Regions from separate parts of the Kocuria sp. NBRC 114282 genome, predicted to be linked through region 1. Evidence: riboswitches for the same ligand, from Rfam matches in the RefSeq annotation. Region 1 holds a riboswitch; each other region holds the start of a gene.
What was found. Region 1 has a riboswitch for thiamine pyrophosphate ahead of thiM (hydroxyethylthiazole kinase). Riboswitches for the same ligand answer to the same signal wherever they lie in the genome.

Region 1 (7,584 bases):
CGCTGAGCCGGCCTCGACGGATCCCGCCCCGTCGGCGGACGCCGGGACCAAGCAGGCCGAGGCCGGCGGCAAGAAGAGCCTGACAGACCAGACCGAGCAGACGGAGTCGGCGCAGGACGAGGAGTCCCAGCAGGAGGGCGAGCGCGTCGAGACCGAGGGCCAGGCCGCCGAGCAGGCAGATCCGGCGCAGACCGCCTTCGAGGCGCTCGAGTCCGCAGAGCACACGCAGGAGCAGGCCAGCACCACGATCCTGCGCACCGCGCCGCTGGGCGGCAGCGAGCAGACCCAGGAGGCGCAGAGCCAGCAGCAGCCGGCCCAGCAGGAGCCGGCCCAGCAGGAGCCGCCGCAGCAGGGCAAGGACGAGGAGACCAAGGACGAGCAGCCGGCGGCGGATCCGTTCGCCGCGTTCGGCGCGGCGTCGGCCACGTCGCTGCTCTTCCACGCCCCGGCCCCGGAGGACGTCGCCGCGGCACGGGAGCGCGCCGAGCGCGAGCGCGAGGAGGCTCGTCTGCGCGAGGTGCAGGAGGAGGAGCAGGCCGAGGAGGCCGAGTATGAGGACCCGGAGCCCGGTGCGGGGGTCACGAGCCGACGTCGGCGCAGGCGCCGTCGCGGCTCGGAGGATCTGGAGCTGATCGGCGGGGACGACGGCGACCCGGAGCAGACCATCACGCGCATCCGCACCGCGCGCGTGGTCGACGGCTCCGCGCCCACCACCGTGCAGTCGGTCAAGGGCTCCACGCGCCTGGAGGCCAAGAAGCAGCGTCGTCGCGAGTCGCGTCAGACCGGGCGCCGCCGCCAGGTGATCACCGAGGCGGAGTTCCTGGCTCGTCGGGAATCGGTCGAGCGGACCATGGTGGTGCGGCAGAAGAACGACCGCATCCAGATCGGCGTGCTCGAGGACGGGATCCTCGCGGAGCACTTCGTCTCGCACACCCAGCAGGACTCGCTGATCGGCAGCGTCTACCTGGGCAAGGTCCAGAACGTGCTGCCGTCCATGGAGGCCGCCTTCGTGGACATCGGCCGCGGCCGCAACGCAGTCCTCTACGCCGGCGAGGTCGACTGGGACAAGGCGAGCCTCAACGGTGCGGCCAAGCGCATCGAGAATGCGCTGAAGCCCGGAGACCCGGTGCTCGTGCAGGCCACCAAGGACCCGGTGGGGCACAAGGGCGCGCGCCTGACCAGCCAGATCTCCCTGCCGGGGCGCTACCTCGTGTTCGTGCCCGGCGGCTCGATGACCGGCATCTCCCGCAAGCTGCCCGACGTCGAGCGCCAGCGGCTGAAGAAGATCCTCAAGGATCACCTCCCGGAGGGTGCGGGCGTCATCGTGCGCACCGCCGCCGAGGGGGCTTCGGAGGAGGAGCTGACCAACGACATCAACCGCCTGCGCACCCAGTGGGAGCAGATCCAGGAGAAGGCGGCCCAGGGCAAGACGCTTGCGCCGGAGCTGCTGTACGCCGAGCCGGATCTGACCATCAAGACCGTGCGCGACGTCTTCAACGAGGACTTCACCGCCATGCACGTCCAGGGCCAGGAGGCCTGGGACGGCATCGAGGCCTACGTGACCTACGTGGCACCTGACCTGCTGGACCGCGTCCACCGCTGGGAGAGGGACGAGGATCTCTTCGCCCACTACCGGGTGGACGATCAGATCTTCAAGGCACTGGAGCGCAAGGTCATGCTGCCCTCGGGCGGCTCCCTGGTGATCGACCGCACCGAGGCCATGACCGTCGTCGACGTCAACACGGGCAAGTTCACCGGCTCCGGCGGCAATCTCGAGGAGACCGTCACCAAGAACAACCTCGAGGCGGCCGAGGAGATCGTGCGGCAGCTGCGCCTGCGCGATATCGGCGGCATCGTGGTCATCGACTTCATCGACATGGTGCTCGAGGCCAACCGCGACCTCGTGCTGCGGCGCCTGGTCGAGTGCCTGGGTCGCGACCGCACCAAGCACCAGGTCGCCGAGGTCACCTCGCTGGGGCTCGTGCAGATGACCCGCAAGCGCATGGGCACCGGCCTGCTCGAGGTCTTCTCGGAGGACTGCGAGGCCTGCGACGGCCGCGGCGTGGTCGTCCACGATCACCCGCTCAAGGGCCGCAGCTCGGGCTCCTCGGACAACCGGCAGGGTCGCAACGACCGCAAGCGCAGCCGTCGTCTCCCGGGCGCTCAGGACGAGCAGCGTCCGCGCGCCGAGGATCCGGAGCAGGCAAAGCGCGCACAGGCCACCCGAAGCGCCCTGGCCGCGATCGCCTCGGCCAGCGGCCACGACACCGACTCCTCCGCCTCGGCAGGAGAGCGGACGGAGGCAGCCTCTGCGAGCGAGCCCGCCGGGGACCAGGAGTCCCAGGGCCAGCGCCCGCAGGAGTCCCAGGACTCCCGCGAGAGCGGCAAGCGTCGTCGCAAGCGCCGCGGCAAGCGCTCGCGCGGCCGCGGTCAGGACGGCCAGGCCCCGCAGGACCAGAACGATCAGGACCGCAGCGACCAGGCCCAGAGCGACCGGCAGGACTCCCCGCAGGCCGATCCGGGGCAGGGCCAGGACACCGGCGCCCAGGCAGAGCAGGGCCGCGGTGAGTCAGACGGCCGCTCCGGGCAGCGCCGGCAGCGCGGTGAGCGCTCCTCCGGCCGTGGCGGCCGCGGCCGGTCCGAGGCGCAGTCCGGGGCCCGCTCCGAGGATGAGACCCGCTCGCTGATCGAGGCGCGCATCCGAGCGGCCTCCGGCGAAGCCCCCGAGCGGAGCACCTCGGGCGAGGACGCTGCAGAGCAGGCCCCCGCGGCCCAGGCCATGGTCGGCGACCCCGCGTCCCCGGAGGTGCGGGAGCTGAGCCGTTCGAGCTCGCGCCGAGACTCGGCCGAGGGCTCCGAGGGCCGTCGTGAGCGGCGCTCGCGCACGGCGCGCAGCGAGTCGAAGGACGCCGCTCAGGGCGCATCGCAGGGCGAGCGGGCGGCGGCTGCTCAGCAGCAGCGCCGCAGCCGCACCGCGGCCGCTCCGCAGGCTGCCCCGGAGTCGGTGCAGGCGCCTGCCGCACCGGCGGCTCCCGCCGTCCAGGGCACGGCCACGGTGCGCGGTGCGGACGCGGAGCAGGCCGCCCCGGTGCGCCAGCGGGCGCGTCGCTCGCGTCGTGCGGCGGCTCCGGCGGGCACGCCCGAGGTCCCGCAGCCGGCTCCTGCGGCTCCGGCCGCCTCGGCGACCGTGACCGCAGGCAGCGCCTCGGTGGTCTCGACCTCCGAGGGAGCCTCGCAGGTGACGATCAACGGCGAGGTCATCGAGCTGCCGCAGGGCCAGAGCGCCGCCGAGGCGCTGGGCGCCGGGGGCTCGTCCGGCTCGCAGCTCGAGTCGCTGGCCAGCTCGCTGGGCGAGCGCGAGCCCGGTGCCGCCGGTCCGCGCCGTCGCCCGCGCCGCTCGCGCCGCGCCAGCGCCCCGGAGGCCGCCCCCCAGGCGGGTCCGGCGCAGGATGGCGGGGACGCCTCGCAGGGTGAGCACGAGCACTCCTGAGCGCAGTCGGCGCCGGTGATCGGCCGGCGCCGACAGGACGACCCGGTCGCATGACGGCCGTCTCCCCGAGAAGGGGAGGCGGCCGTCATCGTCTTCGCCCGGGCAGCCGGATCATGGGTAGACTGAGCAGGCACGACACGGGGTGCCGCCCGAGCAGGCGGCTGAGAGCACACCCGTCGAACCTGAACTAGTTCGCACTAGCGGAGGGATTGTCGCCATGACGCACAGTCGCACCCTGAATCCATCGCACGACGCCTCCGGGCCGGTCTCGGCCCGGATGGCCCAGCTGCTCGAGCAGCTGCGCAGCACGCGCCCCCTGGTGCAGTGCCTGACCAACACAGTGGTCTCCAACTTCACCGCCAACGCCCTGCTGGCCCTCGGCGCCGCTCCGGCCATGACGGACATCCAGGGGGAGGCCGGGCCGTTCGCCGAGATCGCCGATGGCATGCTGATCAATCTGGGCACTCCCGATCCCGAGCAGCGCGGCGCCATGCGCGAGGCCGCTGCCGCCCGGCAGGCCGGAGGCCGACCCTGGGTGCTGGACCCGGTGGCGATCGGCTCGCTGCCGATCCGCACCGCCCTTGCCGCCGAGCTGCTGGAGTCCCGTCCCGCGGTGATCCGCGGCAACCCCTCGGAGGTCCTGGCTCTGACCGGAGGGGCCGGGGGCCGCGGCGTCGACACGACGGATGCCCCGGAGACAGCGGTGCAGGCCGCCCGGCAGCTCGTGTCGGCCGGTTGCGCCGATGCCGTGGCCATCTCCGGGCCCGTCGATCTGATCGTCTCCGCGTCGGGGACGCTGCGCGTGCCGCACGGTCACGAGCTGCTGACCCAGGTGGTGGGCGGAGGGTGCGCCCTGGGCTCCGTGATCGCGGCCTTCGCTGCCGTCGCGCAGGACCCCGCCGACGCCGCCGCGGCCGGGAGCCTGGTCTGGGGACTGGCGGCCGAGGACGCCGCCGATCGCTGCCAGGGCCCGGGGTCCTTCGCCGTGCATCTGCTCGACGCCCTGGCCGGGCTGCGCCCCGAGGACGTCGCCGAACGGTGCCGCGTCGAGGCGGAGGCGGCCGGCGCACCGAGCGCCGCGGACGGTGCCGCCGCCGGGGCGGGTCAGGCAGAGGAGGCCGGGCGATGAGCCCCCGATTCGACCCCGCCGCACTGTCGCTCTACCACGTCACCGACCCCCAGCTCAGCCGGCCTCGCAGCGTCCCCGAGGTCGCGCGGCTGGCTGTCGAGGGCGGGGCGAGCATGATCCAGGTCCGGGCCAAGGATGCCTCCGGACGCGAGCTGCTCGAGCTGCTCGAGGCCGTCGTGTCGGCCGTCGACGGCGCGGCCCCGGTGGTCGTGGACGATCGCGTGGAGTGCCACCTGGCCGCACGCGCCCGGGGGATCGCCTGCGACGGCGTCCACATCGGCCAGTCGGATCTGCCTCCGGAGGACGCCCGCCGGCTGTGCGGCCCGGAGGCGATCATCGGCCTCTCCGCCGCCTCGGAGGCCGAGATCGCCGCCGCAGCGGGGCTGCCCCCGGCAACGGTGGACTATCTGGGCATCGGCGCGGTGCGGGCCACCGCCACCAAGCCCGACGCCCCGCAGCCGCTGGGCATCGACGGCTTCGCCCGGGCCCGAGCCCTGAGTGCCCTCCCGGCCGTGGCCATCGGCGGGATCCGGCCGGAGGACGTCGCGGGGCTGATGGCCGCAGGTGCCGACGGCGTGGCCGTGGTCTCCGGGATCTGCGCGGCTGCCGATCCGCGCCTGGCGGCGCAGACCTACCGACGGGAGATCCAGCGATGAGCACCATCAGCCCGCGCGCCGTCCCGCGCGTCCTGTCGATCGCCGGAACCGATCCCACCGGCGGAGCCGGAGTGCACGCGGACCTGAAGACCATCAGCGTCCTGGGCGGCTACGGCATGGGCGCGATCACCGCTGTCGTCTCCCAGAACACCTGCGGAGTGCGCTCGATCCACACCCCGCCGCCGGAGGTGCTGAGGGATCAGCTGCTGGCCGTCTCCGACGACGTCGTCGTGGATGCCGTGAAGATCGGCATGCTGGGCAGCGCCGGTGCCGTCGAGGTCGTGGGGCAGTGGCTGCAGGAGCAGAAGCCGCCGCTGTGCGTCATCGATCCCGTCATGGTCGCCACAGCCGGTGGGACCCTGCTGGAGTCCGAGGCGCTCGGCGCCGTCCTGGAGCTGCTGGGCTCCGCCGACCTGGTGACGCCGAATCTCACGGAGCTCGCCTCCCTGCTGGACCGGGCGCCGGCGCAGGAATGGTCCGAGGCCCTTGAGCAGGGACGGCGGCTGGCCGATCGGCTGGGCGTGCTCGTGCTCGTCAAGGGCGGGCACCTGCCGGGGGAGCGCACCCCTGATGCGCTGGTCGCGCCAGGGCAGGAGGAGCCGGTGGCGCAGTGGGACGCAGCGCGGATCGACACGAGCTGCACCCACGGCACGGGCTGCTCCCTCTCGAGCGCGATCGCCGTGCTGGCGGCGCGCTCGGGGCGTCTCCCGGAGTCCGTGGAGGCGGCGCGGGGCTGGCTGCGCGGAGCGCTCGAGCATGCCGAGGAGCTCGAGGTGGGGCGGGGCAGCGGTCCCGTGCACCACGGGCACCACCTGGCACCGGCCCTGCGCGGGATGCTCGGGGCGTGATCCGGATGACGACTCGCGCGGGGGCGATGTCCTTGTCCGCAGCGGTGACGATGGAGTAATCTGCTTGCTCAGTGCCATGCCGCATGACCCCTCGCGACACCGTCCATGTCGTGAGTGCGGGACTTCGGAAGGCACACCCGGGTGCAGCTCCTGACCGCTGAGAAGCCGCGTCGGCCGTACTGTCTCCATCCCACTGGCAGGCCGACGCCACGGTGATCTCGGCGTCGTCAGTCAGGCAGGAGCGTCTGCGCCCCCAGACAGTGATTTCTACTCGAGAGAAGTGAGTTCCCCGTGGTTTACGCGATTGTCCGCGCAGGCGGCCGCCAAGAGAAGGTTGCCGTCGGCGACCTCGTGACCCTCGACCGTGTCGCCGGTGAGACCGGCAGCACCCTTGAGCTCCCCGCGCTCCTGCTCGTCGACGGCGACAAGGTGACCTCCGAGGCCGAGAAGCTCTCGGGCGTCAAGGTCACGGCCGAGGTCGTCGAGAACCTCCGCGGCCCCAAGATCCGCATCATGAAGTACAAGAACAAGACCGGCTACAAGAAGCGCCAGGGTCACCGTTCTGAGCTGACCACCGTGAAGGTCACCGACATCAAGGCCTGACCCACCCGGTCACCCTCTCCACACTCCATGGGTCCGCCCGAGCCTCCGCGGCTCGAACCGGACCGACTAGCGAAAGCAGGCAGCAGCCATGGCACATAAGAAGGGCGCAAGCTCCACCCGCAACGGCCGCGACTCCAACGCCCAGTACCTGGGCGTCAAGCGCTTCGGCGGCGAGTCCGTCAACGCCGGCTCGATCATCGTGCGTCAGCGCGGCACCCACTTCCACCCCGGTGAGAACGTGGGCCGCGGCAAGGACGACACCCTGTTCGCCCTGGCCACCGGTCAGGTGGCCTTCGGGACCAAGCGCGGCCGCAAGGTCGTCAACGTCCTCGCAGCGGCTGAGTGACCCGGCGACCGCTGCAGCGACCCTGAGGGGGCGCTGCAGCGGTCGCTCGACGCGGGGTCATCCGCGTCACGCTCACCATGAGGAGTCAGAGGGTGGGTGCCACGTGCGCCCGCCCTCTCTTCCGTTTCAGGACCCCGCCGGCTGAACGCCTGGCGGAACGCACATCTCGGCGCCCTCGGGCGCCGATCAGCTGCCGGCGCGGGACGCCCGGCAAGGAAGGGAGACCATGGCCGAGTTCGTCGACCGAGTGGTCCTCCACGCAGCGGGCGGCAACGGCGGCCACGGCTGCGTGTCCGTCCGACGCGAGAAGTTCAAGCCGCTGGGCGGACCGGACGGCGGCCACGGCGGCGACGGCGGCTCCGTGATCCTGCGGGTCGACGGCCAGTCCACCACGCTGCTGCCGTATCACCGCTCCCCGCACCGCTCGGCGCCCAACGGCGGCCCGGGCATGGGCGATGACCGCAACGGGTTCAAGGGCGAGGACCTGATCCTCTCGGTCCCGGACGGCACTG
Region 2 (7,584 bases), on a different contig from region 1:
TTCGGGCTGTGGCGCCACCCGCGCTCGCGGGCCACGGAATACAACACGATCGAGTACTGGACGAACCTGGCCCAGGTGCTCGAGCGGGGCCGCTTCGACGCCCTGTTCCTGGCCGATGTGGTCGGCATCTACGACATCTACCGCAACTCGGCCGCCCCCTCGATCGCCGGCGGCGCGCAGGTCCCGGTCAACGATCCGTTCATGCAGATCTCCGCCATGGCCGCGGTGACGAAGAACCTCGGCTTCGGCGTGACCAGTGCGGTCACCTACGAGCAGCCGTACACGCTGGCCCGCAAGTACGCGACGCTGGATCATCTGACCCGCGGGCGCGTGGGCTTCAACGTGGTGACCTCCTACCTGCCCTCGGCCGCCGAGAACCAGGGCCTGCCCACGCAGATCGAGCACGACGAGCGCTACGAGCTCGCCGAGGAGTTCCTCGACGTCTGCTACAAGCTGTGGGAGGGCTCCTGGGAGGACGACGCCGTCGTGAAGGACGTGGAGCGCGGGATCTACGCCGATCCGGCCAAGGTCCACCCGATCCAGCACCAGGGCAAGCACTTCACGGTGCCTGGTGCGGCGCTCACCGAGCCCAGCCCGCAGCGCACGCCGCTGATCTTCCAGGCCGGAGCGTCCTCGCGCGGTCAGGCCTTCGCCGGCAAGCACGCAGAGGCCGTGTTCATCGGCGCCCTGCGCCCGGACCTCACCCGGCACATGACCGACCGGATCCGCGACAAGGTCGAGGCCGAGGGGCGCGATCGGAACGACGTGAAGATCTACGCGATGCTCTCCGTCGTGGTCGACGAGACCGACGAGAAGGCCCAGGCCAAGTACCGCGAGTACCAGAGCTATGCCAGCCTGGAGGCCTCGCAGGCCATCATCGGCGGCTGGTCCGGGCTGGATCTGTCCAAGTTCCAGGAGGACGAGGTCCTGAACTATGTCAAGACCGAGGCCATCCAGTCCTTCCTCACTCCGTTCACCATGCAGGACGGGGCCAAGCAGTGGACCCGCGAGGAGATCGCCCGCCACTGCGCGATCGGCGGCATGGGCGACGTGGTCGTGGGCTCCCCGCAGACCGTGGCCGATCAGCTCGAGACCTGGATCGACGAGGGCGGGCTGGACGGGATCAACCTGGCCTACCACGTGTCCCCGGGCTCGTTCGAGGACTTCGTGGAGCACGTGGTCCCGGAGCTGCAGAAGCGCGGCCGCTACCGCACGGACTACGACGGGCCCACCCTGCGCGAGAACGTCTACGGCGCCGGGCAGACCAAGGTGCTCGACACCCACCCGGCGGCCAAGTACCGCGGGGCCTACGTGGGCAAGCCGTCCACGGCGGACACCCCGTCGCGGGATCTGTCGCAGGGCTGAGTCGCCGGCTCGGCCGATGAGCAGAGGCCCGTCCGAGGGCCTCTGCCAGCACGCACGCTCGTCGAACCCCACTCGGACGAGGAGATCGCGTCCGTCACGGACGGCCCCATTGCTTGCGCGGAGCCTCAGGTCACGTGCACGAACGGGCGGTCCTGCTTGCGCGGCACCGCCCGGCGCAGGACCTCGTGCACCGCCGTCGCCGTCTGACCGCGGCCGAGGAGCAGGAAGCGCAGGGAGTTGACCAGGGGCGAGCCGTCGGACCACTCGAGGTAGAGGTGCGACGGCCGCCCCGTCCGGTCCCGGACGGCCAGGGCCACGCCGGCCAGGCAGGTGGGCACCGACGAGCCCTCGGCGCGCAGGACGCGGTGGCCGTCGATCTCGTGGGCGCTCACGCGCAGCCGGTCCTCGAAGTCCGATGGATCGCGCAGGGTCACCTCCACGAACAGGACGCCGTCGGCCGAGGGAAGACGATGCCATTCGCGCTCGTCGCGCAGCTTTTCGGCCAGGTCGGGGTCGCTGAGCAGGAGCTGCTGGGCCTGGGCCCCTGCTGCGCCCAGCTGGGTGCGCGGCCGGTGCGCGATCAGCCGCACCGTGCGGCCGCGGCAGCTGCGCAGCCAGTCCTGGGAGGTCTCGTCGAAATCGATGCTGCGGATCCGCAGCTCCGAGGCCCGCCAGACCCGCGAGGCGAACGACGCCGCCAGCAGGGCCGCGATGAACACGAGGGCCACGTGGAGGCCATCGGGGCGGCTGATCATGTTGTCGGCGGTCGTGTAGGCGATCACCACGGTGATCGCCGCGAATCCCACGGCGGCGCGTCGGTGCCCCCGCTTTCCGGCCGACAGGGTCGAGGCGAAGGAGGCCGAGAGCATCAGTACCAGCACCCCGGTCGCGTAGGCCCCGCCCTGCGCATCCACGTCGGCGCGGAAGACCGCCGTGACGACCAGGGCGGCAGCCAGGATCGTGAGCACCAGCGGCCGCGGAGCGCGGGTCCACTCGGGCGCCATGCCGTAGCGCGGCAGGTAGCGCGGGATGAGGTTGAGCAGACCGGCCATCGCCGAGGCGCCCGCGAACCACAGGATCAGCACCGTCGACAGGTCGTAGACCGACCCGAAGGTCTCGCCCAGCAGGCTGTGCGCCAGGTAGGCCAGGGCCCGCCCGTTGGCAGCGCCGCCGGGCTCGAAGTCCCCGGCCGGGATCAGGATCGTGCACACCAGCGACGAGGTCAGCAGGAACCCGGCCATGATCAGCGCAGCGGTCGTGAGCAGTCGTCGGGTGCCCTCCACGCGGCCCCGCAAGCCCCGCGAGGTGCGCACCAGAGGCATCACGGAGACCCCGGTCTCGAAGCCGGACAGGCCCAGCGCCAGCTTGGGGAACACCAGTGCAGCCACGGCGACCGCCGCCCAGGGCGAGGAGTGCTGGCTCAGCGCCGCATGCCACCACTGCGCGAATCCGATCTCCTGCGAGCGGGCGATCTGCCACCAGCCCACCGCCAGCACCACGGCGTTGAGGCTCAGATACACGGGGACCAGGACGACGGCCACGCTGATGGCCTCCGAGAACCCGGCCATGAACACCGCGCCCAGCAGCAGGAGCAGCCCGACGGTCACCCAGAACTGCCAGTGATGCGCCTCGGCTGGCACGTGCGGATTCTCGACGATGTGCACGGCGGCATCGGCCGAGGACAGGGTCATGGTGATGACGAAGTCCGTGATCGCGAAGCCGAGCAGGCACAGGACCAGCACCTTGCCGCTCCAGCGCGGCAGCAGCGTCTCGAGCATCCGGATGGAGCCGGCGCCGTGCGGGGAGGCCACCGCCACCCACCGGTAGACCGGCAGCGCGCCGAAGAGTGTGACGGCCACCAGCACCAGGGTGGCCAGCGGGGAGATCAGCCCGGCGGCCAGGATCGCGATGCCGGGCTGATAGCCCAGGGTGGAGAAGTAGTCCACGCCGGACAGGCACATGACCTTCCACCAGGGATGGGTCTTCTCGTCGCGATCGGGTCGGCGATGCGGGGCGCCGTAGGAGGCGGAGGGGGATCCTGCCAGCAGCCAGGCGGCGGCGCGGGAGGGCGGTGCGATCATGGCGTACATGATGCGCCTGTCCCGCTCAAGGCCCCGCCGCCGAGGGCCTCAGGCGGCTGGCAGTTGCCTGTGAGCCGCGATCTGCCGATCAGTCGGGCAGCGGACCCGACCGATCTGGCTCGGGGCCGAGCAGCCCGCCGAGGGCCACCAGGAGCCCGCCCACCGCGAGCACCGCGGCGATCGCCGCGTGCGGCCCGAGCAGCTGCTGCAGCGGCGGCAGGTAGTAGGGGTAGAGAGCGGGCAGCACGATCGAGATGCTGTAGGCCACCCCGTATCCGCTGGCCCGGATCTCGTCGGGGAAGCGCTCCGTCAGATAGGCGCCCACCGGCCCGTAGCCGGTCACCGTCGTGACCTGCAGCGCGGCTGCCAGCAGCAGCACCGTGCCGATGCCGGCTCCGAGGGCCCCGGACAGCAGCGCCAGGAGGATGACGGGGGAGACCGCTGCGCAGAGCAGCCCGAAGCCCACGAAGAACCGGCGCCGCCCGATCCGACTGGACAGCGCACCCGCCCCGGCCATGGCCAGCGCGGACACGGCCGTCGCGCCCAGCATGACGAGGGAGACGGTCTGCGGCTCGAGCTGCGGCATGCGCGAGAGCTGGGCGGTCAGGGTGGGCACTGCCATGTAGGTGAGCAGCCACAGCCCGGTCATCAGCACGAGGACCTGCCGCAGCGACCGGCGGCTGCTGCCCCTGACGAGCTGCGCCAGCGGGTGCGCCGAACGGGCCGGGCGCCGGCGCTGCGGAGCCTCCTCGACCATGAGGCGGTAGTAGATCAGCATGGCAGCGGCCAGGGCGGCGCCGAGCAGGAACGGCAGCCGCCAGCCCCAGGCGGCGTACTCGCTGTCGTCCAGCAGCAGCAGGAGGAGGAAGGTGACGGCGGCGATGCTGGCGTTGGCCAGCGGCGACATCGCCATGATCATCCCGCTGAGACGACCGCGTGAGCGCGGGCGCGCCCACTCCATGGCCAGCGGGATCGCCGAGGTGTACTCCCCGCCCAGGAAGATCCCGCCCAGGAGGCGCAGCGCCAGCACCGCCAGGAACGTGCCCGCGCCGAGCACCTCGTGCCCGGGGACCAGCGCGATCAGCAGGGTCGTGAGGCAGATGCCGGCGAGGGCGACCTGGGTGATGAGCACCCGGCCCGCGCGGTCGGCGATCGGGCCGAAGATCATGGCCCCGAGCGGGCGGCCCAGCAGGGTGGCCACGAAGATCAGGCCGGCATTGCGCACGATGTCGTGATCGCCGAACAGCTGCGCCGACACCGGAGCCAGGGCGATCACGGGCAGGAAGATGTCGAACTGGTCGACGTAGTTGCCCATGATCCCGCCGCGGATCGCGCGGCGGGTCGGTGCGGGAGGGCGCCCGTCGGAGGATGCGGTCGCGGGGGCGGACAGGGGTGCAGAAGGCATCGAGCTCTCACTTCCTTCGCCGGTATGAACCGGAGCAGGTTCGACGGTCGAAGCCGCGTCAGCTTCCTCTCAGCCCGTGCCCGGGCTCCCGTGTGGGGTCATTCAGCGGTGCAGGTCCCACGACCTGCGCGCCGCACCGTCGATCCTAGCGGTGCGACGGGCTCGCGTGGCCGAGGCCCGAGCATGTGAGGCACAGTGAGGGCGTGCCCCTCATCGCTTCCGAGCCCTCGAGCCCCCCGACGCGCCCGGACCCGGGGGCCCGCATGCTCGGCATCGATCTGGCGCGGGCCGTCGCCCTGCTCGGGATGATGGCCACCCACACGATGGACCTGGTGGATGCGGCCGGTGATCCGCAGCCCGTCGGGCTGATCGCGGGCAAGGCGGCAGCCCTGTTCGCGGTGCTGGCCGGGTTCTCCGTCGAGCTGTCCACGCGGCGCTATGGGTGCTGGCGCGAGGCGGCTGCCTCACTGGCGGTGCGCGGCGTGCTGATCGCGATCCTCGGACTCGTGCTGGGATCGCTGTCGAGCTCGATCGCGGTGGTCCTGGTGAACTACGGGGTGCTGTTCCTGCTCGCCCCGCTGGTCCTGCGTCTTCCGGCCCGATGGCTGGCGGCCACGACCGTGCTCTGGCTGGTCGCCTCCCCGGTGGCCTCCCACCTGATCCGCGACGGGCTCGGCCTCCAGCGCGCCGTCGAAGCGCCCGAGCTCTCCCACCTGGCTCAGCCGGGGGAGCTGGCCCTCGGAGTCCTGCTCACCGGCTACTACCCGGTGCTGCAGTGGATGGGCTACCTCCTCGTGGGGCTGCTCCTGGCCCGGCTCGACTGGCGCAGCGCCGCCACGGCCGCCTGGGCCGGGGCCGTCGGCGCCCTGCTGGCCGCTGCGGCCTGGGTGAGCTCGCAGCTGCTGCTGTCCGCAGGCGGGCACGAGGCCCTCGAGCGCGCCGGCTCCGGTCTGTCGCCGCTGGCCTGGGGCTCGCCGTATGCCGCGCAGACCATCGGCAGCCACGGGAGCACGCCCACGACCACATGGTGGTGGCTGGTCACGGTCGGTCCGCACTCGTCGACGACCTTCGACCTGGTCTTCACCTCGGGCATCGCGGCGGCGGTCATCGCCGTGTGCGTCCTGATCTGCCTGGCGATAGGGGAGCGCACCCGCCTGCTGATGCCCGTGCTCGCGGCCGGCTCCATGCCGCTGAGCATGTACACGCTGCACGTGATCCTGTCCGAGCTCACCGACCTGTACGTGCTGCATGTGCTCCTGCTGCTGGGGCTCGCCGCGCTGTGGCGGGCCGGCGGGGAAGGCCCCGGCCCGCTCGAGAGCTTGGTCTCCGGGACCGTGCGGCTGGTCGTGCCGCGGCGCTGAGCCTCCCGGCGCCGCGTGGCCTCAGGCGGACGTCGTCGACTCGCCGGACTCCTCCAGCAGGTGATTCGGCAGCCGATTGCCCTGGGCGCGGCTGCGGATCTCGAGCAGCGTGCGTGCGTGCTGCCACAGCCGCTTATCCGCCTCGGTCACCGGCTCCCAGGCGGGGACGGGCACGGAGGTGCCCTCCTCGTCGCGGGCCACCATGACTGTCAGGCAATTGGTGGTGACCTCCAGCTCGCGGGACTTCGGATCCCCGGAGCGGACCTCCACGGCGATGTGCATGCCCTTCGTCCCGGTGTAGATCAGGCGGGCGTCGACCTCGACCAGATCCCCGATGTGCAGGGGGCGCATGAAGCGGATGCCGCCGGAGAACACGGCCACGGTGTCCCGGCCGCAGTAGCGGGTCGCACAGAGATATGCGGCCTCGTCGATCCATTCCATGACGATGCCGCCGTGGACCTTGCCGCCCCAGTTCACATCGGTGGGGGCGGCCAGGAAGCGCAGGACCTCGCGCTCGCCGGTGCCCTCCGCGCTGAAGTCCTGGCGGGCGATCTCGGCGGTGATCTCCTCGCGGATCGGGATGCGTGAGAGCGCGTAGTCACGGGCCAGCTCCTGCTCCAGGCCCCGCGGCTCGAAGCTCGGCACGGGCGTGGACTTCCCGCTGCCGTCGACGGCCACGAAGATCGTCAGGCACCGGGCCCGCTGCTCGAGCTCGCCCGTCTTGGGATCGCCCGAGCGCACCACGGTGTTGATGTGCATGGAGGACCGGCCCGTGGTCAGCACCGTGCCGGTCACCTCGACCATCTCGCCGACCTGCACGGGGTACTCGAAGTGGATGTTGCCCACGTAGGCGGTCACGCAGTAGGAGCCCGACCAGGCGGCGGCCGCGGCGAAGGCGGCCTTGTCCACCCACTCCAGGACCCGGCCGGCGTCGACGGTCCCGGAATGCCCCTCATCGGTGGGCGCTGCCAGGAACCGCAGCGTCACCTCGTGGCGTCGGGAGCGGCTGTCGGCGGGGGCGGGCGGCGTCTGGTCCATGGCGATGAAACTACCGCAGGTGATGCGGCGAGAGCCCCGACCGCGGGGGTCGGGGCTCTCAGCTGCTCTGCGCGGAAGGTAAGGGATTCGAACCCTTGGTGCAGGGTCGCTGCACAACGGTTTTCAAGACCGTCTCCTTCGGCCGCTCGGACAACCTTCCCGTGACGGGTCGGCATGCACCGCCCGCACATCGGCTCATTCTTCCACTGGCATGCGCTGGGAGCCGAATCGACGCGGCGGGCGTCTGCCCGCCTCCGTAGCCTGGGCACGACACACCCCGACGATCGCAGGAGGCCCACCATGCGCGCAGTCGCCGAAGCCGACCACGGAGGAC
Region 3 (7,584 bases), on a different contig from region 1:
ATCACCTGCTGGATGCCGGCTCACGTGAAAGTGAGCGGCAACCCGCAGCCACTCACTGATGACGCGTCACGTTTGTCGCTATCCTGGGGGCATGACAACGGCACCCGACACCGACCCCCGCAGCCTCCCCTCAGACGCCGACGAGCCCGGGGACTCCCCCTCGACGGCAGCTGGCACGGGCGGCGCCGGCGACGGCGTCGACTGGCTGTCCGCACATGAGGAGACCGTCTGGCGCCGCTGGCTCGCCGTGAGCAGCCGCATCCCCGCCGCCCTGTCCTCGCAGCTGCAGTCCGATTCCGGCTTGTCGCTTCAGGACTACGACGTCCTGGTCATGCTCAACGACAGCGAGAGCTCCTCCTGCCGGATCACCGAGCTCGCCGGGCTGCTGGACTGGGAGCGCTCGCGCATGTCCCACCACCTCACCCGGATGGAGAAGCGCGGCCTGATCGCCCGCTCGGCCGCCCCGGACGACGGTCGGGCGCAGCTCGCACAGCTCACCGAAGCCGGTCGCCAGGCCCTGGCCGCAGCCGCCCCGGGCCACCTGGGCGCCGTGCGCAGGTCGTTCTTCGACGCCCTCGATGCACAGGACATCGAGGACCTGGACCGCATCACCTCCCGGATCGCTCGCAAGCTCGACATCCGCCGCCCGGACTGCGCACCGATCGACTGACCCGCGCAGGCCGGCTGCCGCCCTGCGCGGACACGGCCTGGCGCATCACGACGACAGCGCGTTCGTCGTTCCCGCCGTCCCTCGAGCACGGCGGACCTAATGGTTGACATGTCACCTACATTGACGCATACTGTTCCGTGAAACGTCACGCGAGCGCCGGAAGACCCCGGGCTCGCGAGTCGCATCCAAGGAGCGAGCACCATGCAGTTCGGCATCTTCACCATCGGCGACGTCACCCCGGATCCCACCACCGGCAAGGCGCCGTCCGAGGCCCAGCGGATCCGGTCCATGACCAAGTACGCCCTCAAGGCGGAAGAGGTGGGACTGGACGTCTTCGCGACCGGCGAGCACCACAACCCGCCGTTCGTGCCCTCTTCACCCACCACGCACCTGGCCTATATCGCCGCCCAGACCGAGCGCCTGCGCTTCTCCACGGCCACCACGCTGATCACCACGAACGACCCCGTGAAGATCGCTGAGGACTACGCCTTCCTCCAGCACCTCTCCGGCGGTCGTGTGGATCTCACCATGGGCCGTGGCAACACCGGTCCGGTCTACCCCTGGTTCGGCAAGGACATCCGCCAGGGCATCCCGCTGGCCATCGAGAACTACCACCTGCTGCGCAAGCTGTGGCGCGAGGAGGTCGTGAACTGGCAGGGCAAGTTCCGCACCCCGCTCAACAGCTACACCTCCACCCCGTGGCCGCTGGATGACACCCCGCCCTTCGTGTGGCATGGCTCGATCCGCTCCCCGGAGATCGCGGAGCAGGCCGCCTATTACGGCGACGGCTTCTTCCACAACCACATCTTCTGGAACATCGAGCACACCGCCTCGATGGTGAACCTCTACCGCCAGCGCTTCGAGCACTACGGCCACGGCGCCGCCGACCAGGCGATCGTGGGCCTGGGCGGCCAGATCTTCGCCGCTGCGACAGAGGCCGAGGCCAAGCGGGTCTTCCGCCCGTACTTCGACAACGCGCCGGTCTACGGCCACGGCCCGTCGCTCGAGGACTTCTCGCGGATGACCCCGCTGACGGTCGGCACCCCGGATCAGATCGTGGAGCGCTACCTGGGCTACGCGGATCAGGTGGGCGACTACCAGCGCCAGATGTTCCTGCTGGATCACGCCGGCCTGCCCGAGGAGATGGTCCTGGAGCAGATCGAGATCCTCGGCCGGGAGATCGTCCCGCGCCTGCGCGAGGGCTTCGAGGCACGTCGCCCGGCGCACGTGCCCTCAGACCCGCCCACCCACGAGACCCTGCGCGCCCAGGGCCCGGACTCCAAGCACCGCCAGGTCATCAACGCGCGGCCGCAGGACGAGCAGAAGGAGGATGAGCAGCGATGACCCGTCAGCTCGTCGTCGTCTCGGCGGGGCTGTCCTCGCCGTCGTCCACCCGCCTGCTGGCGGACCGGATCGCCCATGCCGTCGAGTCCCGGGTCGGCGCCCGGGGCGAGGCCCTGGAGGTCCACCACGTGGAGCTGCGGGACCTGGCCCTGCCGCTGGCGCAGGCCATGACCACGGGCGGGCTGCTTGATCCGCAGCTCGACGAGGACAAGCGCCTGGTCGCCCAGGCCGACGGGCTGGTGGCGGTCACGCCGATCTTCCGGGCCTCCTACTCGGGGCTGTTCAAGATGTTCTTCGACGTCCTCGACGACGAAGCGCTGATCGACCTCCCGGTGCTCATCGCCGCGACGGCCGGCAGCCCGCGCCACAGCCTGGTCCTGGACCACGCGCTGCGCCCGCTGTTCTCCTACTCGCGGGCGGTCGTGCTGCCCACGGGCGTGTTCGCCGCGACCGATGACTTCGGCTCCGGGGACACCGGAGGCCTGGAGTCGCGGATCGCTCGAGCCGCCTCCGAGATGGCGACGGCACTGGTGGCCGAGTCCGCCGGGGTGGAGGGCTTCCTGCCCACCGAGCCCGCGCGGGCGCCGCGTCGCAGCGGTGTAGACCTGGGCCCGGTCACGGACTTCGCGAGCCTCCTCAAGGGCCACGACGGCTCCTGACGGGCTCGCCGAGCTCTCGGAGGACCCATAGGCCGCCTGACCTCCTCATATGTCGAATATGACATATAAAAAGGTCTCGTCTCTCACAGCGGAACCGGATGCCGCCCTGTCGGCATCCGATCCTGCCGCCTATACTGGGCTGCGGACACGGGGTGCGCCGCCGGCGCTGAGATCAGACCCGTGGAACCTGCTCCAGCTCGCACTGGCGAAGGGATGTCCCTGATGAGCTCCACCTCGAACATCGCCCCCCAGCCCGCCGTCGAAGCGGCCGGTCCATGGACGCAGTCGCTGTGGGACGCCGGCGCGCAGACGGCAGCCGAGATCCAGGACTCGAGATTCGTGCGCGCCCTGCTGGACGGAACCCTTGACGACGCGCGGTTCACGTTCTACCTCGCCCAGGACGCCCTGTATCTGGCCGGCTACGCCCGGGCCCTGGCGGCTCTATCCGCACGCTGCGATCACGCCCCGGACCAGCTCGCGTGGGCACAGGCCTCGGTCGGCTGCCTCACGGAGGAGGCCCAGCTGCACCGCACCTGGATGGCCGCCCGTCCGGAGGCCGCCGACGAGCCCGCCAGCACCGTCACCGCGGCCTACACGGACTTCCTGCTGGCCGCCGCCCTGGGACAGGACCGAGCTGTCGGCGCTGCTGCAGTGCTCCCCTGCTTCTGGCTTTACGCCCAGGTCGGAGCCTGTCTGCCGACCGTGGAGCCGGATCACCCGTATGCCGCATGGCTGGAGACCTACCGCGATCCCGACTTCGTGGCTGCAACCGCTGCAGCCCTGGAGCGCGTCGAGCGGGAGCTCGCACAGAGCTCGGAATCAGGCCGTGCGGCAGCACAGCGGGCCTATCTGGCAGGCTGCCGCCACGAGCTGGCGTTCTTCGATCAGGCCCTGACTCAGGATCAGTCGGAGATCATCCCGCGCTGAGAGCGCGGACCGACTGACGGGACCCTCACCACGGTCCCTTCCGGTGCCGCGGCGCCGTGTCGGCCACATGGCGACCGCGGCGTCGTCGGGCCGATGGCGGCGTGATGTGATCCCCGAACTCCTCCGGCTCGCGCCGCGCCAAAGGGCCCCGTATGCGGATCCTCGGGGGCCTCCGCCAGCCCGATCCGATCGTGCACCCACCGCAGCGGGGCCGGTGCCCACCAGTTGGCCCGCCCGGCGATCCGCATGAACGCGGGCACCAGGACGCCGCGCACCAGGGTCGCATCGAGCAGGATCGCGAACGCCGTGCCCAGGCCGAACAGCTGCATGAAGCTCACCTGGCTCGTCCCGAAGGCCGCGAACGACACCGAGAGCACCAGCGCCGCGAGTGTGGTGATGCGCCCGGTGTGCGCGAGCCCCTCCACGACCGCCATGCGGTTGCTGCCCGTCTGCTCCCACAACTCCTTCATGCGCCCGATCAGGAACAGCTCGTAGTCCACCGACAGCCCGAAGGCGATGCAGAACAGCAGGACGGGCATGGACATGTCCAGCGGGCCCCGCGTGAAGCCCAGGACCCCGGAGAGCAAGCCGTGCTGGAACATGAGCGTCACCACGCCCAGCACCGCCGGCAGGAGCACCAGCGTGATGGGCACGGCGAGGTGCTCGGCCAGCCCCAGGTCCTTGATCACCTGCTGGCTGTTCGAGGCGATCATGGGCGCGGAGCCGCCCACCAGCACCTCGGTGCCGTCGCCGCGCTCCTGGCTCAGCTAGTCCACGAGCTCCGTGGAGATCTCAGTCTGCTCGGCCAAGGTGCCCTCGATGTGCGCGACGACCATGCCCGTGCGGCCGTCGTCAGAGCCCAGCGGGTCGCTCATGCCGGGATCGCTGAAGGCATGGACGGACTCGATGCCGTCGTGCTCGCGCAGATCCGCGGCGATCTCCTCCCCCACGTCAGCGGAGTCAGCTGCCTGGGAGCCTTCGGGGGCTCGGACAAGGACGACGAGGCTCGCCTCCCCGCCGACCTCTTCGTGCACGATCTGCTGTGCCCTGGCGGATTCCGAAGTCGGGTCGGCGTAGCCGCCCCCGGGAACGTAGCACGGGAGACGACGCCGGCGTCGGTGCTGGTCGGCGCAGAAGTCGCCCGTCCTGGGGACGGGTCATGCGCCCGCAGCAGATCCGCGCCGCGCCCGTGCCCCGAGGGCCGGGAACAGATGCGAGATCACCGCGCAAGGGACCACATCAGGGCCTGCCCTGTGTCGCTGCGCAGGGCCGTCGTCATCATCCGCCGAACGGTGACCTGTCAGGGGCAGAGCCGCCCCCCGCCGGCGCCCGACAGGCCCGGCAACGACGACGAGCCGCCGCCCCGGAAAGGGGCGACGGCTCGTCGGTCAGGCGTGCCGTGCAGGACGGCTCACCCGAAGGATCAGGCGGGGACGACCTCGAACTCGATGTTCGCGTTGACGTCCTCGTGCAGGCGCACGGTGGCCTGGTAGGTGCCGACGGTGCGGACCTGCTCGCGGATCTCGACCTTGCGCTTGTCGATCTCGCCCAGGCCGGCGGCCTTGACGGCGTCGGCGACCTGCTCGGCCTTGATCGAGCCGAACAGACGGCCCTCGGCGCCGGCCTTGGCCGGGACCGTGACGGTGGCCGAGGTCAGCGAGGCCGCCAGGGCCTGCGCGTCCTCGAGCGAGGCGAGCTCACGGGCCGCACGAGCGGCCTTGATGGACTCGATCTGGCGCTCGGCGCCCTTGGACCACTGGGTCGCGAAGCCGCGGGGGAAGAGGTAGTTGCGGGCGTACCCGTCCTTGACCTCGACCACGTCACCGGCGGAACCGAGGTTAGAGACCTCGTGCGTCAGGATGATCTTTGCCATGAGTGTGTTCCTTTCCGATCAGCGGCCGGAGCCGGCGTAGGGGAGCAGGGCGACCTCACGGGCGTTCTTGACGGCCTGGGCGATCTTGCGCTGCTCCTGGACGGAGACGCCGGTCACGCGACGCGCGCGGATCTTGCCGCGGTCGGAGATGAACTTGCGCAGCAGCGCAACGTCCTTGTAGTCGATCTCGGTGACGCCTGCGGCCTTGAGCGGGTTCGCCTTCGGCTTGGGCTTGCGAATCTCATGCTTCGCCATCGTGGTGCTCCTTCTGAAGCGTGGAGCCCGCAGTGCTCTGCGGGATGGAAATGTGTTCTGTCTCCCGGTTCTGCGCCGGGTGGGTGCGAGGGCTCAGGCGCTCGGGCCGCCGATCAGAACGGCGGCTCGTCGTCCTGTCCGGTGCCCCAGTCGTAGCTGCCGCCGGCGGACTGGCCCCAGGGATCGTTCTGCGGGGCCGCCTGCTGGCGCCCACCGCCCTGACCGCCCTGGTTGTAGCCGCCGGAGGACTGGCCGCCGCGGTTGCCGCCGAAGCCGCCCCCGCCGCCATTGTCCCAGCCGCCGGAGCCGCCGGACTGCTGTCCGCCGCCGCTGAAGCCGCCGCCGGACCCGCCTCCGCGGGACTGGCGGTTGACCTTCGCCGAGGCGAAGCGCAGCGACGGGCCGATCTCATCGACGTCGAGCTCCATCACGGTGCGGCGGTCGCCTTCCTTCGTGTCGAAGGACCGGGACTTGAGCCGCCCCTGGGCGATGACGCGCATGCCCTTCTGCAGCGTCTCGGCGACGTTCTCCGCCGCCTCGCGCCACACCGAGCAGCGCATGAACAGCGTCTCGCCGTCCTTCCACTCGTTGGACTGGCGGTCGAACTGGCGCGGGGTCGACGCGATCGTGAAGTTCGCGACGGCCGCACCCGACGGCGTGAAGCGCAGCTCGGGCTCAGCGGTCAGATTGCCGATGATGGTGATGATGGTGTCGCCGGCCATGGGACTCTCCTTCCGGAGAACTCGCGGTGATGGGGCTGGTGCTCCCCCATCCTCCTCCGCCGCTCAGGACGGAGTCGGTGGGATCGCACCCGATGCAGCTCGCGCCGTCACCGGCGCCGATCTGCTCAGGCCTCGGCGGTCTCGGCGACGGGCGCGCCGTTGACGTCGTGGTGCGGGTGGATCCGCTGCTCCTCGGGACGGATGATCTTGGTGCGCATGATCGCCTCGTTGAGGTTCAGCACACGGTCGAGCTCCTGCGAGGTAGCGGGCTCGGCGTGGAAGCGCACGACGGCGTAGATGCCCTCGGACTTCTTCTGGATCTCGTAGGCGAGACGGCGGCGACCCCAGATGTCGATGTTGTCGACGGTGCCGTTCTCACGGGTGACGACCTCGAGGAACTTCTTCAGGGTCGGCTCGACCGCGCGGTCGTCGACCTCCGGGTTGATGATGACCATCAGCTCGTATTCGCGCATGGAAAGAACCCACCTCCTTCGGGCTGGAACGGCTGCGGTCTCTCCGCAGCAGGAGGTTCAATGCGAGTCCGTGGCAGTCGGCCCCGACGGGGCCCTGTTCGCACAGACTGATCGACTGTACACCACCGGACATCCGCGGTCCATGGCCGCTGCGGCATGAGACCGGCGATCATCGCCCGCAGAAGGCGGCCCTCAGCGCAGCGCGACGTCGATCTCGGCGTCCCTGCCGTCGGAGGTGACGTCCACATGCACGGGGAAGCTGACGATCTCCTCGACCCTCTTGCCGTCCTCCAGGTAGGACAGCCGGGCCTCCGCCTGCGCCGTCTCGTCGGCGACCCAGTCGAGCTGCGAGCCGGAGTCCTCCTCGGCGACCAGCCACAGCGGCGGCTGCGAGACCAGCTCCCACTCGACCTCGGAGATCTCGGCCCCTGCCTTGGGAGCCTTCAGACCGGATTCGGGGACCTCGATCTTCGCGTTGTCCGCGGCATCGGCGCGGGGCACGCCTCCCTCCGCCCAGCGGCGCGAGGCCGGGCATGCGTCGGGGCTCACGGAGGTCGAGTCCATGCAGCTCTCGACGCTGCGGACGATCTCCTGGTCCACCTCGGCCCACAGCTGCGGGGAGGGCTCCAGCTCCACGACGACCTCCTGCGGCTGCGGATCG
Region 4 (7,584 bases), on a different contig from region 1:
CAGGGTCTCATCCAGGTGCACCGGGCCCTCGCTGGTGACGGAGAGGTACTGCAGCGAGATGTTGGTCGAGGAGGCCGAGGACAGCTCCTTCTTGGCCTGCTCGGCGGTCTCCTTGAGGCGCTGCAGGGCGATCTTGTCCTTGGACAGATCCGCGCCGGTCTTGGACTTCACCTGCTCCAGCAGCCAGTCGACGATGCGCTGATCCCAGTCATCGCCGCCCAGGCGGTTGTCGCCGGCGGTGGCAGCGACCTGGATGGTGGAGAAGTCGTCGTCGTCCTTGCCGACCTCCAGCAGGGAGACGTCGAACGTGCCGCCGCCGAGGTCGAAGACGAGGATGTTCTCGTCCTCCCTGCCCTTCTCCAGGCCGTAGGCCAGGGCAGCCGCGGTGGGCTCGTTGATGATGCGCAGGACGTTCAGGCCCGCGATCTCGCCGGCCTCCTTGGTGGCCTGGCGCTCTGCGTCGTTGAAGTAGGCCGGAACGGTGATGACGGCGTCCGTGACGTCGTCGCCCAGGTAGGCCTCCGCGTCCGCCTTGAGCTTCATGAGCGTGCGGGCCGAGATCTCCTGCGGGGTGTACTTCTTGTCGTCGACCGTAATCGTCCAGTCCGTGCCCATGTGGCGCTTGACCGAAGCGATGGTGCGATCGACGTTCGTGACGGCCTGTCGCTTGGCGACGGCGCCCACGAGGGTCTCGCCGTCCTTGGAGAATGCGACGACCGACGGGGTGGTGCGGGCACCCTCCGCGTTCGCAATGACGACGGGCTCGCCGCCCTCCAGCACTGCGACGCAGGAGTTGGTGGTGCCCAGATCGATGCCGACTGCTCGAGCCATGCTAATTCCTCCTTCTGCCGAAGCCTTTCCGGGGCCTTCGGATCTATGCGTGTCCTGCTCACTGCGAGCGGTTGCCGGACCCTTCGCCCCGGACGGCCTCTCTCGTTGAGCTTTCTGGACTCAAGTATAGCCCTGCCAACCTTCGTGTCAAGCAGACTTGAGTCAGTTCGTATCAACTTTCCGATGCGCCCGTGCACTCCGCTGTCCCGCGCTCGTCAGGGCCCGCTCATACGCCGCACATGCATGCCGCCTACACTGGAACGCATGTATCGCATCGCAGTCGTGTGCACCGGCAACATCTGCCGCTCGCCGATGGCCGAGCTGGCCCTCGAGCGCGAGCTCGATCGCGCCGGGCTCTCCTCATCGGTCGCGGTGGACTCCGGGGGCATCTCGGACGAGGAGCACGGCAACCCCGTGGATCCCCGGGCGGCGCGGGTGCTCGAGCGCGAGGGGCTCGATCCCTCCGGGCACAGCGCCCGCCAGGTCACCCTGCAGTGGTTCGAGGACCACGACCTCCTGCTGGCCATGACTCCTGAGCACGCTCGGGCCCTGCGCGCCATGGCCCCGGAGGGCGCCCAGGACCGGGTGCGCCTGTACCGCTCCTTCGACCCGCAGGCCGCCGATCTGCCCGAGTCCGAGCAGGGCGTGGCGGACCCCTGGTACGGCGGGGCCGAGGGCTTCGAGAGCACGTGGGAGATGGTCGTCGACGCGCTGCCGGGGATCGTCGAGCACGCCCGCGAACAGGCAGGGGCCTGAGGCATGCAGGACGTCGAGCTGCACATGGACCCCGCGATCGCCGAGCGCAACCCCTCGGGCATCGCCCTCATGCATCAGCTCACCGAGCCGATCCACCGGCCCCACCTCATCGGGATCGACGGACGCTCCGGGGCGGGCAAGACCTCGCTGGCCGGGCAGCTCGCGCAGGTGCTGTCCGTGACCCGAGATGTCGTGGTCTTCCACCTCGAGGACCTCTACCCGGGCTGGGACGGCCTGGATCGGGGCATCGCCATGTACGAGGAGTCCATCCTCTCCCCGCTGCGCGACGGCCGGGACGCCTACTGGACGGCGTGGGACTGGCTGGCCGACTCGCCGGGCGGACCGCGGCTGACCCGTGCTGCGGAGATCGTGGTCCTGGAGGGTGTGGGAGCCTGCAGCGCACCGGCGCGAGAGGTCCTCGACGTCTCCGTGTGGGTCGAGCTGCCGGAGGCCCAGCGCCGGGAGCGCGCCCTGAACCGCGACAGCGGCTTCGAGCCCTACTGGGACATTTGGGCCCAGCAGGAGCTGGACTACCTGCAGCGCGATCCCGTGTGGGAGTCCGCCACCATCATCCAGCCCGGCCCCACCGGCTGAGCCCTCGGTCTCACTGCCAGATGAAGCGGTGGGTCCCCAGCAGCTCGGAGACCGCCGGCGCCGCCCCCGCCGCTGCGACCGCGACCCCCAGCAGCAGGGCATCGGCCCGTCCGAAGCGCAGAGGTCGAGCCCAGGTGCGGCTGCCGGCGTCCACCACCCCGCCGAAGCCGCGCACCTCCATGGTCACGGCCAGCCGCGAGGCCCGCCGCAGGGACTGCACGAGCAGCCCGAACGCACGCCCGCCCAGCTCCCGCACTGCCGCCAGGGGGGCTCGGGAGCCGCCGACGCCGCGTGCCCGACGAGCCGTCACGAGCACCTGCCACTGATCGATCATGACCGTGACCAGGCGCAGCCCCACGAGCGCTGCCAGCACGACCCGCACCGGCAGCCGCATGGTCCGGGCAAGCCGGTCGGCCAGATCGGTCGGGTCGGTGCTCAGCAGCAGCATGACGCCCGGCAGGGCCAGGGCCAGCCCACGCAGCGCGATCGCGGCCCCGGCGGCGATCGAGCCCGAGGTCAGCTGCAGGGGCCCGGCACTCACCCACAGGTGCCCGCCGGCATCCGAGAGAACCGCGGTGCCCCAGCCCGAGAGCAGGGCGGCCACCAGCAGGGGCCAGATCCGCAGCAGCAGAGCACCGGGCCGCTGGCCGATCGCAGCCAGGCCCACGAGCTCCACGGCCAGGATCAGTCCGGAGGTCACGGGATCCGCCGAGAGCAGCAGCGCCAGGCTCAGCACCGCGACCGCCCCGAGCTTGGCCAGGGCGTCGCGGCGAGCCAGGGCGCCGCGCTGCCGAGCGGGCGCGCTCGTGGGCCGCGCTTCCTCCGTCGGCCGGGTTCGGGGTCGCACCGCGATCTCCTCGGCTCCCAGGGCGCGGACCAGGTCGTCATCATGGGTCACGACCACGACGCAGCGGCCCTGCCGCACCTGCTCGGCCAGCAGCTCGACGACGGCCGCCCAGGTCACTGCGTCCTGCCCGAAGGTGGGCTCGTCCAGGATGAGGATCTGGGGTGCTGCAGCCATCACCGTGCCCACGGACAGGCGGCGCTTCTGGCCCCCGGAGAGGGTGAAGGGATTGGCCTCGGCGTGGGCCGAAAGATGCAGCCGCTCGAGCAGCTCGTCCACGCGGCGGGCGATCTCGTCCTCGGGGACCCCGGCCCGGCGCGGGCCCACGGCGAGCTCCTCGCGCACGCTGCCGGTGAGGAACTGATGCTCGGGCTCCTGGAAGACCGTGCCGATGCGCTCCACAAGCTCCGGGCCGGACCATACCGAAGGATCGTCCGGCAGCCCTCCGGCGAGGCTGCCGGCAGCGCGCACCGTACCGGCGCTAGGCACGAGCAGACCGGCCAGCGTCAGGGCCAGCGTCGACTTCCCGGCGCCGTTCGGCCCGGTCAGCGCGAGCGCGCTGCCGGCGCGCAGGCGCAGGTCCACCGGCTGCGCCGCCGGGGCGCCGGCCCAGGCCCCGTCGGGCACCGCGTCCCCGCGGCGCACGCGGCGACGGCGGCGGGAGAGCAGGCCCTGCGAGGGCTGCTCGCGCGAGACCTCAAGCTCGTCGGCGCGCAGGAGCAGCTCACCGGGGGCGGGGGCCGGGGCGGCCGCGGCGGCGCGCTGGCCCGGCAGCCAGATGCCGGCGCGGCGCAGCTGCTCGCGCTGGGCCCCCCGGGCGCCGAGGACGTCCTCGGGGCTCCCGTCGGCCAGCACTCCCCGCGGCCCCAGGACCACGACGCGCTCCACCAGATCCGCCCAGACCTCGGTGCGGTGCTCGACCACGATCAGCGTGGCCCCGGTGTCCTCGACCACCGTCTCGACCGCCCTGCGGACGGTGGCCACCCCCTCTGGATCCAGGTTGGCCGTGGGCTCGTCGAGCAGCAGCAGGCGCGGGCGCATGGCGGTGATGCCGGCCAGGCCGAGGCGCTGCTGCTGCCCGCCGGACAGCGCCGAGGTGTCCCGGCTGCGGGAGATCTCCAGCCCCACGGCACGTAGGGCGGCATCGGCCTGGTCCCAGATCTCCTCGGCGGGCACGGCCAGGTTCTCCGGGCCGAACGCGACGTCGTCGCCGGCCCTGGCCAGCAGGATCGAGGACTCCGGATCCTGCTGGAGCAGGCCGGTGACGACGCCGCGCTGGGCTGCGGGCTGTCCGTCCACGAGCAGTTCGCCGCGCGGGCCGCTGCCTCCTGAGGGCGCTGCGCGACCGCCGTCGGGCCCCGGCCCGGGGGCATCGGAGGGGGCATCGTCCTCGGTGTCCGGGAGCACGCCCGCCAGGGCGTGCAGCAGCGTGGACTTGCCCGAGCCGCTGGCGCCCAGCAGCAGCACGCGCTGCCCCGCGGGGATCTCGAGGTCCACCTGCTCGAGGGCTGGGGTCTTCCGACCCTCGGGCTGCCAGCCGAAGCCGCGCGCGAGCACGGCGGCTCCGCCGCGCACGGCCCTGTCGGCTCCGTGCGTGCGAGCGGTCATCGACCGGAGGCCAGGCCCGAGAGCACTCCCGTGGAGCGCAGAGCGCGCGTCAGTGCCCACATGGCAAGACCGGCGATGACCGCCCCGGACACCGTGCCCAGCACGACGTAGACCGCCTGGTGGGCCATCGGCCACTCGTAGTAGTAGATCAGGCACTCGGTCAGCGTCCCGAGCGCTCCGGCGGCAGCGCCCGAGGCCACGGCCACGACCGGGCCGAAGCGGCGGTACCCAGCGGCCAGGAAGACGGCCTCCGCCGCCGCGCCCTGGATGAGACCGGAGAGCACGACCGTCATGCCGAAGTGGGTGCCCAGCAGCCCCTCGAAGCACGCCGCCAGCAGCTCGCAGGCCAGCGCTGCGCCGGGGCGGCGGATGATGAGGGCGGCCAGCGGCCCGGCCATCAGCCATCCGCCGACCAGCAGGCCGCCCGCCGGCGGATAGCCGACCGTGACGGCCTGGGAGAGGGGGTAGACCAGAGCGGACCAGGCCCAGAAGATCACGCCGCAGGCGGCGGCCAGCACTGCGAGGACCACGAGGTCGAGCACGCGCCACCGCAGGCGGGAGCGCGCGCTGCGCTGCGGGGAGCCGACGGTTCCGGAGTCGCGGTCCGAGCGCGTATCGAGGCCGGATCCGGTGCTCATCTGACCGGTGCTGCGATGCTGCGTCATGGTGGTCCTCCTGGGGGCCCGGGGACGCCGCGGCGCCCCTGTCATCAGGAGGGGAGAAGCGCTTCTCGCGCGATGCTGCGTGGGCGGGCGCCCGCAGGAACGCGCGAGAAGCACCTCCGAGATGCTCGACTTCCTTCGCCGGTGCTAGCCGGAGCAGGTTCGAGGGTCTGCGGCGGACCGCACTCTCAGCGCCCTCGGGCGCTCCCCTGTCGTATTCCTGGGATCCTACGCCAAACGCGCAGCAGATGCAGGTCGCCCTCAGCCGGACCCGGAACGGACGAAGGCGCCGGGAGCACACGGCTCCCGGCGCCTTCGCCATCGATCAGCAGGCCGCGCGCAGCGGCCGGCCCGGATTGGTCGAGATCAGGCGCGGCCCTTGGCCTTCTCATGGGCCTTGAGCTCGGCCTTCTCGCGCTGCTCGGCGACCTGGCGGTTGACCAGGGTCCGCACGACCGTGGTCAGCACGCCGCTGACCACCGCGAACAGGACGATGTCGAGCCAGCGGTCCTCACGGGGGTCATCGCCCTTGGACGGGACCTGGCGGCCGGTGACCTTCTTCCACGTGGCGTCGAGGCCCTTGGTGGCGGCCTGCACGCCCAGCACGGACGCGCCGGTGCCGATGAGTCCCATGATCTTGGGGTTCATGTCATCTCCTACCCCGAGTGAGCCACTCGGGAGATCGCGGAACCGGCGCCTCAGCCGGCGCCGGAGGTTCGGTGCTCACCCTAGCGCGCTCGGCGAGCCGTCGCGGATCACGACGGGCGATCCGCGCCGCCCTGCGACTCGGCGGTGTCGGCCTCGTCCAGGGCTGCGGCCAGGTCATCGGCGATCAGCGTCTCATCGAGCACGTGCTTGGTCCGATAGCTCGAGCGCCCCACCATGTGCGCCGAGACCGGCGCCGTGAGCAGCATCAGGGCCCAGCCCAGCAGGGCCAGCGGCAGCAGCGTCCACTCGCGGGAGTGGATCACCACGGCCAGCAGCATGCACAGCAGACCGAGCACCTGCGGCTTGGTGGCCGCGTGCATCCGCGACAGGACGTCCGGCAGCCGGATCAGGCCGAGGCCGGCCGTCAGGGACATGAGGCAGCCCACGAGCAGCAGCACGCCCACGACGATGTCGAGCACGAGGTCCATGGGATCCATCAGCGGTGTCCCTCCTTCTCGGACGGGGCGGGCTTCTGCATCGGGGCGGGCCGGTGATCCTGCTCGGCCCGCTCGCCCTCGACCGGCTCCTTGGTGGCGCCCTCATCGGTCTGGCCCGTCTTCCGGGGCCGCGTGGGCTGGACGAACCGCGCCACGGACACCGAGCCGATGAAGCCCAGCAGCGAGACGGTCACGATGACCATCATGTAGTCGGAGTGATCGCTCCAGACCATCTCCAGGGCGATCGCGGCGACCACCACGGAGAGCAGGACGTCGCTGGAGAGCACGCGGTCCAGCAGCGAGGGTCCCTTCACCAGTCGGTACAGCACGCCGGCGGCCCCACCGGCGAGCATCACGAGGCACACGGCCATGACGAAGGTGCTCATCGGCTCTGCTCCTCATCCCGTCGTTCGGCCTTCGATCTGTGGGCGTAGCCCGCCCAGCTGCGCAGCACGGCCCGAGGGCTGAGTCCACGGCCCTTCTGGGCGTCCTCGCGCCGCAGCGCGGCGTAGTCCTCCGGAGAGCCCATCATGCGGATCCAGGCAGCCTCGGTGTTGCGCACGGACTCCCGGAAGTGCTCGATGTCCTCGTCGTCGTGCACGTCCAGGACGTGGAAGTAGAGGATCGCGTTCGGACGATCCACCTCCAGCAGCACCGAGCCCGGGATCAGTCCCGTGGTGCTTCCGGTCGCGGTCATGATCAGATCGGAGTGCGAGCGCATCTGCACGGCGGTCACCGACGAGGAGGCCCTGGGCCCATGGGCGATCACGGTCCACATGACCTCGAAGCTGGCGCGGATGACCTGCCACAGGAAGGTGACGAACAGGGTCACGGCGTGCAGCACGTTGAAGCGGCTGGACAGCTGCACGGGCGGCAGTGCCAGCGCCCGGGTGACCAGCAGGGACAGCACCAGGCCCACCAGGAGGTTCTTGGCCGTCAGCTCGCCCCACAGCACGGCCCATACGAGCATGAGCCACAGGATCAGGGGGATCTCCACGGCCCAGCGGTGCTCGCGCCGCCGCGGCCGGGCGGATGCGGACCCGCGGGATGTCGCTGTCGAGCTCACTGATCTGCCTCCTCGGACTGCTCGGCGCCCTGCCGCTGCGCGTCGGCCTCGGCCGAGGGCCGCGAATCCGTGCCGTCG

Region 2: it holds a riboswitch for thiamine pyrophosphate, as region 1 does, so the genes downstream of both, QSJ40_RS11385 (MFS transporter) here and thiM (hydroxyethylthiazole kinase) in region 1, are expected to answer to the same signal.
Region 3: it holds a riboswitch for thiamine pyrophosphate, as region 1 does, so the genes downstream of both, QSJ40_RS11880 (thiaminase II/PqqC family protein) here and thiM (hydroxyethylthiazole kinase) in region 1, are expected to answer to the same signal.
Region 4: it holds a riboswitch for thiamine pyrophosphate, as region 1 does, so the genes downstream of both, QSJ40_RS01635 (ECF transporter S component) here and thiM (hydroxyethylthiazole kinase) in region 1, are expected to answer to the same signal.

What each region holds. Positions count from the first base shown of each region.
Region 1 is NZ_BSQO01000003.1:5,603-13,186, forward strand. It holds gene QSJ40_RS06270 (Rne/Rng family ribonuclease) at 1-3,490, shown strand, start outside; TPP riboswitch at 3,619-3,717, shown strand; gene thiM (hydroxyethylthiazole kinase) at 3,708-4,619, shown strand; gene thiE (thiamine phosphate synthase) at 4,616-5,275, shown strand; gene thiD (bifunctional hydroxymethylpyrimidine kinase/phosphomethylpyrimidine kinase) at 5,272-6,123, shown strand; gene rplU (50S ribosomal protein L21) at 6,415-6,726, shown strand; gene rpmA (50S ribosomal protein L27) at 6,815-7,072, shown strand; gene obgE (GTPase ObgE) at 7,299-7,584, shown strand, end outside.
Region 2 is NZ_BSQO01000008.1:43,998-51,581, forward strand. It holds gene QSJ40_RS11375 (LLM class flavin-dependent oxidoreductase) at 1-1,365, shown strand, start outside; gene QSJ40_RS11380 (APC family permease) at 1,491-3,446, opposite strand; gene QSJ40_RS11385 (MFS transporter) at 3,535-4,851, opposite strand; TPP riboswitch at 4,846-4,953, opposite strand; gene QSJ40_RS11390 (heparan-alpha-glucosaminide N-acetyltransferase domain-containing protein) at 5,055-6,212, shown strand; gene QSJ40_RS11395 (acyl-CoA thioesterase) at 6,234-7,250, opposite strand; tRNA gene QSJ40_RS11400 (tRNA-Ser) at 7,323-7,410, opposite strand; gene QSJ40_RS11405 (NAD(P)H-quinone oxidoreductase) at 7,551-7,584, shown strand, end outside.
Region 3 is NZ_BSQO01000009.1:60,112-67,695, reverse strand. It holds gene QSJ40_RS11895 (MarR family winged helix-turn-helix transcriptional regulator) at 92-670, shown strand; gene QSJ40_RS11890 (LLM class flavin-dependent oxidoreductase) at 872-2,014, shown strand; gene QSJ40_RS11885 (FMN reductase) at 2,011-2,673, shown strand; TPP riboswitch at 2,812-2,904, shown strand; gene QSJ40_RS11880 (thiaminase II/PqqC family protein) at 2,896-3,600, shown strand; gene QSJ40_RS11875 (MMPL family transporter) at 3,576-4,367, opposite strand; gene QSJ40_RS11870 (hypothetical protein) at 4,368-4,550, opposite strand; gene rplI (50S ribosomal protein L9) at 5,024-5,473, opposite strand; gene rpsR (30S ribosomal protein S18) at 5,492-5,728, opposite strand; gene QSJ40_RS11855 (single-stranded DNA-binding protein) at 5,842-6,450, opposite strand; gene rpsF (30S ribosomal protein S6) at 6,576-6,923, opposite strand; gene QSJ40_RS11845 (hypothetical protein) at 7,116-7,584, opposite strand, start outside.
Region 4 is NZ_BSQO01000001.1:356,175-363,758, reverse strand. It holds gene dnaK (molecular chaperone DnaK) at 1-831, opposite strand, end outside; gene QSJ40_RS01650 (low molecular weight protein-tyrosine-phosphatase) at 1,096-1,587, shown strand; gene QSJ40_RS01645 (nucleoside/nucleotide kinase family protein) at 1,591-2,181, shown strand; gene QSJ40_RS01640 (ATP-binding cassette domain-containing protein) at 2,192-4,633, opposite strand; gene QSJ40_RS01635 (ECF transporter S component) at 4,630-5,298, opposite strand; TPP riboswitch at 5,412-5,516, opposite strand; gene QSJ40_RS01630 (DUF4235 domain-containing protein) at 5,662-5,943, opposite strand; gene mnhG (monovalent cation/H(+) antiporter subunit G) at 6,051-6,440, opposite strand; gene QSJ40_RS12755 (MrpF/PhaF family protein) at 6,440-6,826, opposite strand; gene QSJ40_RS01615 (Na+/H+ antiporter subunit E) at 6,823-7,506, opposite strand; gene QSJ40_RS01610 (Na+/H+ antiporter subunit D) at 7,503-7,584, opposite strand, start outside.